Regions from separate parts of the Clostridium sp. CM042 genome, predicted to be linked through region 2. Evidence: riboswitches for the same ligand, from Rfam matches in the RefSeq annotation. Region 2 holds a riboswitch; the other holds the start of a gene.
The links. Region 2 has a riboswitch for glycine ahead of ACWJJ7_RS18115 (alanine/glycine:cation symporter family protein). Riboswitches for the same ligand answer to the same signal wherever they lie in the genome.

Region 1 (5,573 bases), 1.4 Mb from region 2:
TGCAAGTGATTGTGAAGCTCCATCTTGACCAGCATATTCATCGGTTATTAGTACTGTTTTAATTCCTAGTGCTGAAATCTTGTTACAATTCATAACTAAATCTGCATCTGGATTACCAAACCCCTCTTCAGAAATTATTACTGCATCTGCACCTAAATACTCAACTAATTTTGCAGTATAGCTTGAAGATCTTTCTTTATCTGCAAGGTATACAGTTTCGTTAGTCAATACACATCCAAGGAAATTGTAGTCAATACCATGTCTCTCATACAAATCCTCAATTACAGGATGATTCATATGAACATATGATGGGTTCTTATCACAAGCTGAAACACAGTTTCCTGAAACAATAGCACCATCAAATATTTCCGTTGGGTATATGAATGTAGGTATTATTTTCTTTGCATCAACTCCATATACATAGGTGTCATGAAGAAGTCCCTGACTTTGAAGCATATACACATATATTACTTTAGGAAGATCAGGATACTGTTTTACCTGTTCTAAAAGAGGAAGTGTTTCGAAAGTCTTAATTTCATCAGCCTCAAGTTCTCTTGCACATTCACCAAGATATGTTGCAGCCTTAAATCCAACCATTCTAACAGCTTCTTCGTGATCATGTGGAAGTACGCTTTTCTTTGTTTCACATGTTATTACAACATTGTTTAATTTTGAAAATGGTGTATACTTAGCACCAATTCCACTCATGTCAATGATTCCCTCCTGGAACCCAACAATATTTCCGGTAGTTACAACAGCTGCACCTTTCAAAACATTTGTTCTTCCATTTCCAACTGTATCAACCTTGCTTATAAATCCTGGAAATATTCCACCGCTACCTGATACCTTTACTCTTGGCTCAATAACGTCTTTAACTGGAATTATCCTTGTCTCATCTCCTGGTCTTGCAATTTCAATGCTAATACTTTCAATTCTTTCATCTCCGCCTATATGTGCAAGCAGTTCTTCTTTATTTACAAAAAGAACTCCCTTTTCAACCTTTGTGCTAGTGCCAAATTGAACATCATTAATTTTAATTTCACCAAGTTCTAAACGCAAAGTTTCCACCTCCAAAATAGTTTAGTCATTTATTACAATGTTTCATAAACGCTTTTAATAAAATCCTCTACATCATCAATTGTTTCGATATTTTCAGGGGTAATAGTGCTTATTTTCTCGTTATTTTTATAAATTATCATCGTTGGGAGTCCAAGTACTCTTTGAGATATAGCGAGTCTTCTAGAACCACCGATATTAAGGCTTGCAAATTTGATTTTATCGCTATATTTGCTTTCTAGTTCGTGTACTCCAGGCATAAGTTCCTTACATACTTCACATTTGTCACCCCAGAAATCAACAAATACTGCTTTTTCAGAATAAGTTACTACTTCATCATCAAAATTTTCCTTTGTCAAACTAATCATTTTAAATTCCCCCTAATTTTATTTATTTGCTATATATACTTCTGCAGAAGTTGCCGCTATTGCGCCATCAGCAGCTGCAGTTATAACCTGTCTCAAATTCTTGACCCTAATATCTCCAGCTGCGAAAACGCCTGGAATGTTGGTTGCCATGTCATCATTCGTCATTACATAATCATTATCATCCATATTGACTCTACCTTTAAAAATTTCTGAAATAGGACTGTACCCGACAAATACAAAACACCCATCAACCTTCACTGTTTGAACTTCATTAGTTTTAACATTTCTAACCTTAAGGCCTTCAAGTATTTCATCGCCTTCCGCCTCATCTATAACTGAATCGTATATAAATTTGATTTTTGGATTAGCAAAAGCTTTTTCTTGAATTGATTTACAAGCTCTTAATTCATCTCTTCTATGAATTACTGTTACACTATCTGCAAACTTTGTGAGATAAATTGCTTCAGTTATAGCGGAATCTCCACCGCCATTTACGGCTACATCGAGCTCCGTGAAGAAATCAGCATCACAGGTAGCACAATATGAAATTCCCTTGCCGCGTAGCTCATTTTCATTTTTAAAACCTGCTAATCTGGGATAAGCACCTGTTGCAATTATAATAGTTTTAGCCTTATATGTTTCTTTTTTGCATTTAACAGTTTTTATTTCACCTTCAAGTAAAACATTTTCTACAGTATCTTTTGCAAACTTTGTACCAAATTCCTCAGCTTGAGTTCTCATTCTTTTAATCAATTTTGGACCAGTGCACTCTTCAATTGAGCCAGGATAATTTGCAAGTTCATCTGTTATTGCGGCCTGTCCTCCAAATTTTCCTCGTTCAATTATTAGAGAATCAAGTCTTGACCTTGACGCATAAAGTCCTGCCGATAACCCCGCTGGGCCACCCCCTATAATTATAGTGTCATAAATATGTTCCATTTTTAAACCCCCTAGTATATTACATTTGTTTTCAATTTAGACCATGACTTATAATATCGTAATCTATTAACATGAAATCATTTCGCACCGCATCTGACCATGCTGGTGTTCCCCTATCTTTAATGAATTTTTCAGTTGTGTGTATCGATTCTTCAATAAAATTAACTGACTGTAAATCTATTACTTCTTTTTTTGATTTTGTTATTATTACAGTTTTGTAGGGCGTTTCATTTGGCTTTATGCTGCTTGAAAGCGGATGCGTGAGCAAAATGTGTCCCTTATGAACATGGTTTCTTACAGTTTTTAGTACATTCATTATTCCAGTAAAAAATTCGACTTCATATTTTTCGCCAAATTCATCAAGGCATCTTGGGTTATTAGTTACAATCAATATTTCTTCTATCAATTAGTCCCTCCTTCCAAATACATTAATTCAAGTTTTTTCCACTTTTAAATAAAAAAGGACAGAGATAAAGCTCATTTAAGCTTTATCTCTGTCCTTTTTACCTGAGAGATTTACTCCTTCGGTGCAATTGCTTTCCAGAGTTATATCAATCTTCGGTCCTTTTGCCTGAGATATTCATATTACAGCGCATGTAATACTTGCCCCTTCGGCTATCCATTTAAGGATGTTATATTAAATAACTAAGCTTAAGCTTAATCTCCCGAAAACATCATCTATCAATATTCAAAAGTACTACAACTCTATTATAATCTACTTTTTAACAATGTAAAGGGTTAAAATTGAAATACTATCTATAAATTGAAATAATATACACTTTTAAAAGAAAATTTATTGAAAAACTTATAACATCTCTATAAATGCTGCCATTCTTGTATTAATTTGACCTATATCTGTTTGAGAATAATCCGTTTCGATACTCATATATGGGATATTTTTCTTATTGAAAATTCTCTTTAATCTAAGAGTTTCTACATTATAGGTATGACAAGCTTGAAGTATTACATCGACTACTCCATCAGCTTTATATTCTTTACATAACTTTTCTAATAAATCTATTCTGTTATCATTTGGTGTCATACAAGAGCATCCAATATTTAAATATTTTTCTGTTAAAGCATAAAGAGGCTCCTTGTTTTCATCAACCAAAGTCTCTGTTGTTTTAGCTCCACCACAGTTTTCATAACATACCACTACTCCACCATTCTCTTCTATGGCCTTAATTATTTTTTCAGTTCCTTGTCCTAGAGGACATCCTGTAATAAGTATTCTCTTTGCATCACTCGAAACTTCTCTTTCCCCACTATTATACCTATCTAGCGCCTCACTTGTTACGCTTTCAAGATCTTTTATCAATACTTCTTTATCCAATTTAAATCCTGCCCCAGATAGAACCTTATGCATTTCATAGCCTGTAATTGCTGGTGGCTCTAGCTGTCCTAGCTCATAAAACTTTCTTAGAGCTACTCTTTCCCTATTTTTAAGCTTAATAGCTATTTTAAGCTTTTCATCTGTAATTTCAACACCATAAAAATTTTCTAGACACTTCTTAAGCTTTACTAATTCATTGCTCCATAGTTTATAAGAATCCTCATCATTACAGTTTTGAGGAAGCTGCATAATATGAGTCTTCTTAATATCTGCTAAATATTCATACATCTTCTTTTTCCCATCACAGGTAGTCTCTCCAACAATCATATCGGAAAAATAAAAAAAAGGACATTTATCTGTAATTGCAAAGCCATAAGATGCTTTAATTAATGGGCATAGATTTCTTGGTAAATCCCTTTCGGCATCAGCTATAGGTTCCTCTGTCATACTGCATAATGAAACTGCAATAGCATCCGCAGCCATTATTATTTCTGTTGGTGTGAAAGTACAAAACACCCCCACAACCTTCTTGCCTTCATCTTTTAAGTTCTTGATGCTTAAAAAAGCATTTCTTCTTGCTTCACTAAAATCTTCAAATTTTTCTGGTAGGTTATTCATTAATATATCCCCCTCCGTTATAATGCTTCATTAGAATTTCCTTCAATTCTGCTTGCCATTATAGCCGCTCCAATTGCACCTGCATACCTTGCCATTTTTTGAGTAGCTACAGGTGAACTCAATTTTTCTGAAAGTCGGTCCACAATAAATGGACTATCGCAAAGTCCTCCTGTTAAGAAATAGTTATGAGAATCGGAATGTTTTTGACACAGAGATTTTACTTTACCTGTAATAGATTCTATTACACCAAATGCAATGTCTTTACGTTTTTTTCCACTACCGATGAGACTAATGACTTCAGATTCTGCAAAAACAGTACACATTGAACTTATAGTTGTTCCACTTCCCTTTGTGGCCTCAGTGCAAAGTTCATCAATATCAAAGCCTAGTGTTCCAGCCATTAATTCTAAAAATTTACCAGTACCAGCTGCACACTTATCATTCATAGAAAAATTTGTAACCTTACCACTTTCAACAGTTATAACTTTTGTATCTTGTCCACCTATATCAATCACTGTACAATCCTCTTGTAATAAATAATACGCCCCAACTGCATGGCAGGTTATTTCAGTTATTGTTTTATCTGCATAGGGTACAGAAACCCTTCCGTAACCGGTTGCAACTATTTTACTATTACTAGAGGTCATTCCTAGTTTTTCTATTGCTTGTCTTATTTCCTCAGATGTTTTGACACTACTCCAACCTGTTGGGTAAATAAAAGTATTTTTAATTTTATCATGTTCAAGAATACACACCTTAGAAGCAGTTGATCCAATGTCAATTCCTATGTATAGCATATCCTTCACCTTCACTTTCTTATTGTACATAATGGAAATACTGCAAGTTTCTGAAAGGGGATAATAATATAAAGCAGTCAATAGTTGCTAGCTTTTGATTATGATATTTAAATATTTGTATTATGTCCTATTATCAAATTCCAAAATTTATATACTTACTACTTAATCTTACTTATATTTTTCTCGCTAATTAATTGTACATCATATTTTTTGTTTTTACTAGTATTTGCAAGTTTTATAATCAAATTGTATATTTCCGAATTTTTAATTTTAACCTTTTCACTATTATGGACTCTAACTATTTACTAGAAGAACCTGGATTTATTTCAATCCCTATTTTCATGGGAAAATCTCCCCCAAGAATGTTATTTAAAGAAAAAAGATTAAAAATAGCGGCTAATAGCTGTCAAGGTGACAAGTAGGTTTGATACATGGGCGGACACCGTGATACGTGTACCCTAC
Region 2 (5,573 bases):
TTCCATTCTTTTAGCCACAAAGCCTTCATCATAAACTTCAGAAACGAGTCCTGTAGCAAGTCCTATCTGATTTCCATAAGAACTAAATCCATGAGCAGCTTCAAGGGTTATTTTTCTTTGAGGAAGTTTACCTTTTATGGTATCTGAAATTTTCGCCCTTGGATCACCGCAGCCAGTAACACGCATTGCCTGATACACATAACTTCTACCTGATAATGGATCTCTTATTGATCCACCAAGGCAAGTAGCTGCACCACCAAAAGGTTCTATCTCAGTAGGGTGGTTGTGTGTTTCATTTTTAAACATTACTAGCCACTTTTCCTTCTCTCCTTCAATGTCTGCTTCCACAATTATACTGCAGGCGTTTATTTCATCTGAAACATCAAGGTCCTTTAATTTCCCTTTCTTCCTTAAATATTTCATGGAAATAACAGCCATATCCATAAGTGTTACGTCCCTATTTGATTTATCATAAACAAATTCTCTAGCATCTAAATATTCGGCGTAAGCCATCTTGATTGGTTTAGAATATTTGCCTTCTTCTATGTAGACGTCCTCAATAACTGTATTAAAAGTTGTATGTCTGCAGTGATCAGACCAATATGTATCTATAACTTTTATCTCCGTTATAGAAGGGTCTCTCTTTTCAGTTTCACTAAAATAATCTCTACAATATTTTAAATCTTCAAAACTCATAGCAAGCCCATTACTTTTTAAGAACTCAGTTAACTCCATGTCATTCATATTAATAAAAGTTTCTACTATTTTTACCTGCTCTGGCTCATTAAATCTTTGCTGTAAATCCTTTTGTTTATCAAACTCTGTTTCTCTAGAGTCTACAGTATTTATGCAATATCTCTTAATCTTATCTAATTCTATTTTAGTAATATTTCCCTTTAATACAATAATTCTTGCAGTTTTAACTATATGTTTATCCTCTTGTGTTAAAATTTGTATACATTGAGCAGCTGAATCTGCCCTCTGATCATATTGCCCTGGTAAAAATTCAATAGCAAATACAGTATCGTACTTTTGAATCTCTAACTCTTCATCATAAACCTGATCTACTGTAGGTTCAGAAAATATTGTATTCCTTGACATGAGGTACTGCTCCTTGGTTATTCCCATAACATCATATCTATTAACTAATCTAATCCCATCCAAGTTCGATATACCTAAATTTATTTTTATATCTCTTAATATTTTTTCACCTTCAACATTATAGTTCGCTTTTTTCTCTACATATAACCTATATATCTTATTTTTCATGATTAATACCTCCAAAATTTAGATTTATACGAATATTAAGCAATCATTTTATATTATAATTCGTTATAATCATATTATAATATACTTCATCCAATTATAAAAGCATATTTTAGAATAAAGCGGTTTTTAATTTTTCTATAATATTATTGAAGCACCGCAGGTGATGATTTAATACTAATACAAAAACAGGATGGCATAACTATGCCATCCTGTTTTATTCTAAAAAGTAAATTATAAAATTTAGTTTTTATTTTCAAAATCATCTTCGTAATTTTTCAAAGTCTTTTTAACTAACGCTCCTAGTCCTAATAATGCAATTAAATTTGGGATAACCATTAATCCATTAAAAGTATCTGCAAGTTCCCAAACTAGGTCAACCTTTAGAGCGGCACCCAATACTATAAATACAAGAACTAAGCATCTATATAGGGTTAATGCTTTTTTGCCAAATAAGTATTTAACATTGGCCTCTCCAAAAAAATACCACGCTACTATGGTAGAAAAAGCAAAGAAGAATAGTGCTATAGCTATAAATGGACCTCCAAGACTTCCCATACCATTTGAAAAAGCTTTTTGAGTTAAAGCTATACCAGTAGTTTTTCCATCTAATGCTCCTGTAGTTAATATAACAAGTGCAGTTAATGTTAAAATTATAAAGGTATCAATAAATACACATACTATTGCAACTAATCCTTGCTCAGCTGGATGATTAACTTTTGCAACTGCGTGTGCATGTGGTGTCGAACCCATTCCAGCTTCATTAGAGAATAACCCTCTTGCAATGCCGTATCTCATCGCTTCTTTTACCCCAACACCTATTAAACCACCAGTAGCAGCTTTAGGGTTAAATGCTCCTAAAAATATCATTTTTAATGCTTCTCCTATATTAGCAAAATTTATTAGAATGATTATTACACTACCTAATATATAAAATACAGCCATAACTGGAACTACTTTTTCAGTAAATGCTGCAATTCTACCTACTCCTCCAATAAAAATCATACCAGCTAATGCTGCAACTATAACGCCAATGATTATACGAATATTGGTGTTTGAACTTATTGCTGCACTTATTGAGTTAGATTGTACCATATTTCCTATAAATCCTAAGGCAATTATTATAGTTACTGAAAAAAATGCTGCCAACTTTTTGCTCCCAAGGCCTTTACTAATATAATAAGCAGGTCCTCCTGTCACCTCACCATCAACTGTCTGTTTATACTTTTGGCCAAGCACTGCTTCTGCAAAAATAGTTGCCATGCCAAAGAAAGCACTTAGCCACATCCAGAATATGGCACCCGGTCCTCCTGATGCTATAGCAGTTGCGGCTCCTGCTAAATTTCCCGTTCCTACTTGAGCAGCTATTGAAGTTGTCATGGCTTGAAAAGATGACATCCCATCTTTTCCTGCTTTATTTCCGAATTTAACTCCTCCAAAAGTTTTTTTAAATGCATCTTTAAATCTTCTAACTTGAACAAATTTTAAAGTTATTGTAAAATAAATTCCAGTACCACATAACAAAAATATTAATACATACCCCCACAAAACGCCGTTAATACCTTTAATAATTGATAAAAAATTCATAAATACACACTCCTTCTAGTTATTAAAATTTTTTTAGATAAAAAATTTCTTGTGTAAAGAATATATTTATACCAATTAATACTCTGTAAGACGATTATTTTTTAAAGCACGCAAAAAATAGAGATCAAAATGAAATGACCTCTTGAAAATAACCCTGTCCTTTTACCTGAGAGTTTCACTAATGCACTATTTAATTGCATACAAATAATATGTAATTAAATAATGTTTAGCTTTCTCCTTCGGTGCTTGTATAAGTCTCTCCAGAGGTTCGTCCAATATCAGTACTTCTCCAAAAATGGATACCTGAAAGTTTAACTTCTTCGGTGGATGTTATACATCTCTCTCCAAATATCTTCATCCGAAATTATTAATTTGTAATACTTCGCATGACTATACCATATTTTTCATTTTTAATCAATTATTTTTTTAATTACTATCATATTTATACTTTTCTACACAAAAAAAACACTCACTATAAAGTGAGTGTTTTTTGGTACGACTAAGCCTATAAGCCGAGTCCTGTATTAGACAATCATCTATCTAGGCCTATTGTTACCAATAGGCTCAAGCGATACACCCGAGAACGAGACGGGCAGCCTCATAATGTTCTCCTATTCGATCTTGCTCCAGGTGGGGTTTACATAGCCGCAAAGTCGCCATTGCGCTGGTGAGCTCTTACCTCGCCTTTCCATCCTTGCTAGTACATTCTAAAAGTTTAGAATGCCTTTAGCGGTATATCTCTGTTGCACTTTCCTTAAAGTCACCTTCACTGGGTGTTATCCAGCACCCTGCCCTATGGAGCTCGGACTTTCCTCTCCTAATTATCGCACGCGATACTTAGCAGCGATTGTCTGGCTTACTCGCAAAATCAATGATATCATACTATTAAAATAAAAGCAAATAGTATTTTATTATTACTTAATTTTATATGGATCATGTGTATTTTTAGAAATTATAACCTCATTGTCATATCCATTTTCTATCAATTGTTTTTTGAATTTTTCTGCAAACATTATGAGCGGTGTCCATTCAGTTGCAAAATGCCCAGCATCAATTAGCGCTATGTTTTCTTCTAATAAATCACTAACATGATGGTATTTAGTATCTCCTGTGATAATGCAATCTGCACCCAATTTTATGCTCTCATCAAAAAAGTCTTCTCCACTTCCATTTATAATTGCAATAGTTTTTACTAATTTATTATTGTCGCCCACATACCTAATATACTCAGCATTTAAAAGTTTTTTAACCTTTTCACATAAGGACATTAATAAAATTGGGGTATCCAGAATCACTAGCCTTCCAATACCATTATCACCATTATTATACCCTGGAATAGTTGAATTCTCTATTACCTTATAATTAGTAAACCCTAAAATTTCTGTGACAATATCATTAAGGCCACCTTTAACTGAATCTAAATTTGTATGACTAGCGTATACACTTATACTATTCACAATTAGCTCAATAATTTTTTTCCCTACTAAAGTGTCTGTGGTAATAGTTTTGGGTTTAACAAAAAGAAGGGGATGATGAGTCAATATAAAATTACACCCCTTATTCTTTGCCTCGCGAATTACGTCCATTGTGCAATCTAATGCAATTAAAATTTTTGTGACCTGCGCATCTTTGTCCCCAACCATTAATCCTACATTATCATAGTCCTCTTTTAGTATATGTGGGGCAACCTGCTGCATAATCTGCTCAATAGTACTTACTTTTAAAAGCATTTTAAAAACTCCTTAAGCCGTATTATAACAAGATAAAGTTGCTCTTTCCTATTTTTCGATAAAATCGTCTCTTCATTTAAAGTATCATATATTTTCGAGTATTTTTGCAACTTATATTCTATAAATTTTTGCATTACTAATTGTTTTTTTTCTAATAATATTTTACTTATCTCGTAATATATTCTGTCTAATTCTACTGGTTTAGTATTATATCTTGCCTTGATAATTTCATAAAATCTACCATCATCATTGCAAATTTCTTCATCAAGGATATCATATCCAGTGATATATAAATATTCCCTCAAAACCTCAGCATTTTGAACTGGTTGAAGTATCATATATTTAAATTGTTTAACAACATCTAATTGGGCTTCTAAGATATCTCTTATTAAATTACCGCCCATTCCTGCAATAATAGCTACCTGAACTTCTCCCTTTTCAACTGTAGATAACCCACTTCCGAGCCTACAACTAATTTGCCCAACCATATTATTATGAATAATATTATTTTTGGCCTTCTCAACAGGTCCCTTATTTATATCAGAGGCAATAGCTTTTTTTATTACACCATTTTTCACTAAATTAATAGGAACATACCCATGATCCGTGCCTACGTCGATAATACTATCACATTCTTCTATCATACTTGCAATCCATTTTAATCTTATACTAAGCTCCATATCTTTCATCCTTATCTAAAATTTATTAGTATTTTAAACTGCATAATTAAAAATATCATTGCCACAATTAATGCCATATAAATATATTTATATGCTGATTTTCTATCATGTTTTGCGCAAAAATAACTTGCATAATACATGCAAAAAAGCAACGCCATATTTAATACCCCGTAAATCATCTGAGTAAATGCAAATTGTTTGCCTGTTCCCATTTCTATTGGGTTAAAATTCGCATCAAAGTTTAAGGGCATAATATTAGGTATCTTATGTTTTAAATATAATATAAATGGATTTAAGGTTAATATTATTA

Region 1: it holds a riboswitch for glycine, as region 2 does, so the genes downstream of both, ACWJJ7_RS06660 (GrdX family protein) here and ACWJJ7_RS18115 (alanine/glycine:cation symporter family protein) in region 2, are expected to answer to the same signal.

The regions. Positions count from the first base shown of each region.
Region 1 is NZ_CM143646.1:1,397,631-1,403,203, forward strand. It holds gene ACWJJ7_RS06645 (glycine/sarcosine/betaine reductase component B subunit) at 1-1,059, opposite strand, end outside; gene ACWJJ7_RS06650 (thioredoxin family protein) at 1,092-1,424, opposite strand; gene trxB (thioredoxin-disulfide reductase) at 1,443-2,363, opposite strand; gene ACWJJ7_RS06660 (GrdX family protein) at 2,395-2,769, opposite strand; glycine riboswitch at 2,848-2,917, opposite strand; gene ACWJJ7_RS06665 (double-cubane-cluster-containing anaerobic reductase) at 3,169-4,314, opposite strand; gene ACWJJ7_RS06670 (acyl-CoA dehydratase activase) at 4,332-5,111, opposite strand.
Region 2 is NZ_CM143646.1:3,802,609-3,808,181, reverse strand. It holds gene ACWJJ7_RS18120 (phosphoribosylformylglycinamidine synthase) at 1-1,269, opposite strand, end outside; gene ACWJJ7_RS18115 (alanine/glycine:cation symporter family protein) at 1,510-2,853, opposite strand; glycine riboswitch at 3,006-3,119, opposite strand; glycine riboswitch at 3,123-3,211, opposite strand; RNA gene rnpB (RNase P RNA component class A) at 3,346-3,716, opposite strand; gene ACWJJ7_RS18105 (Nif3-like dinuclear metal center hexameric protein) at 3,768-4,583, opposite strand; gene ACWJJ7_RS18100 (tRNA (adenine(22)-N(1))-methyltransferase) at 4,574-5,263, opposite strand; gene ACWJJ7_RS18095 (PH domain-containing protein) at 5,275-5,573, opposite strand, start outside.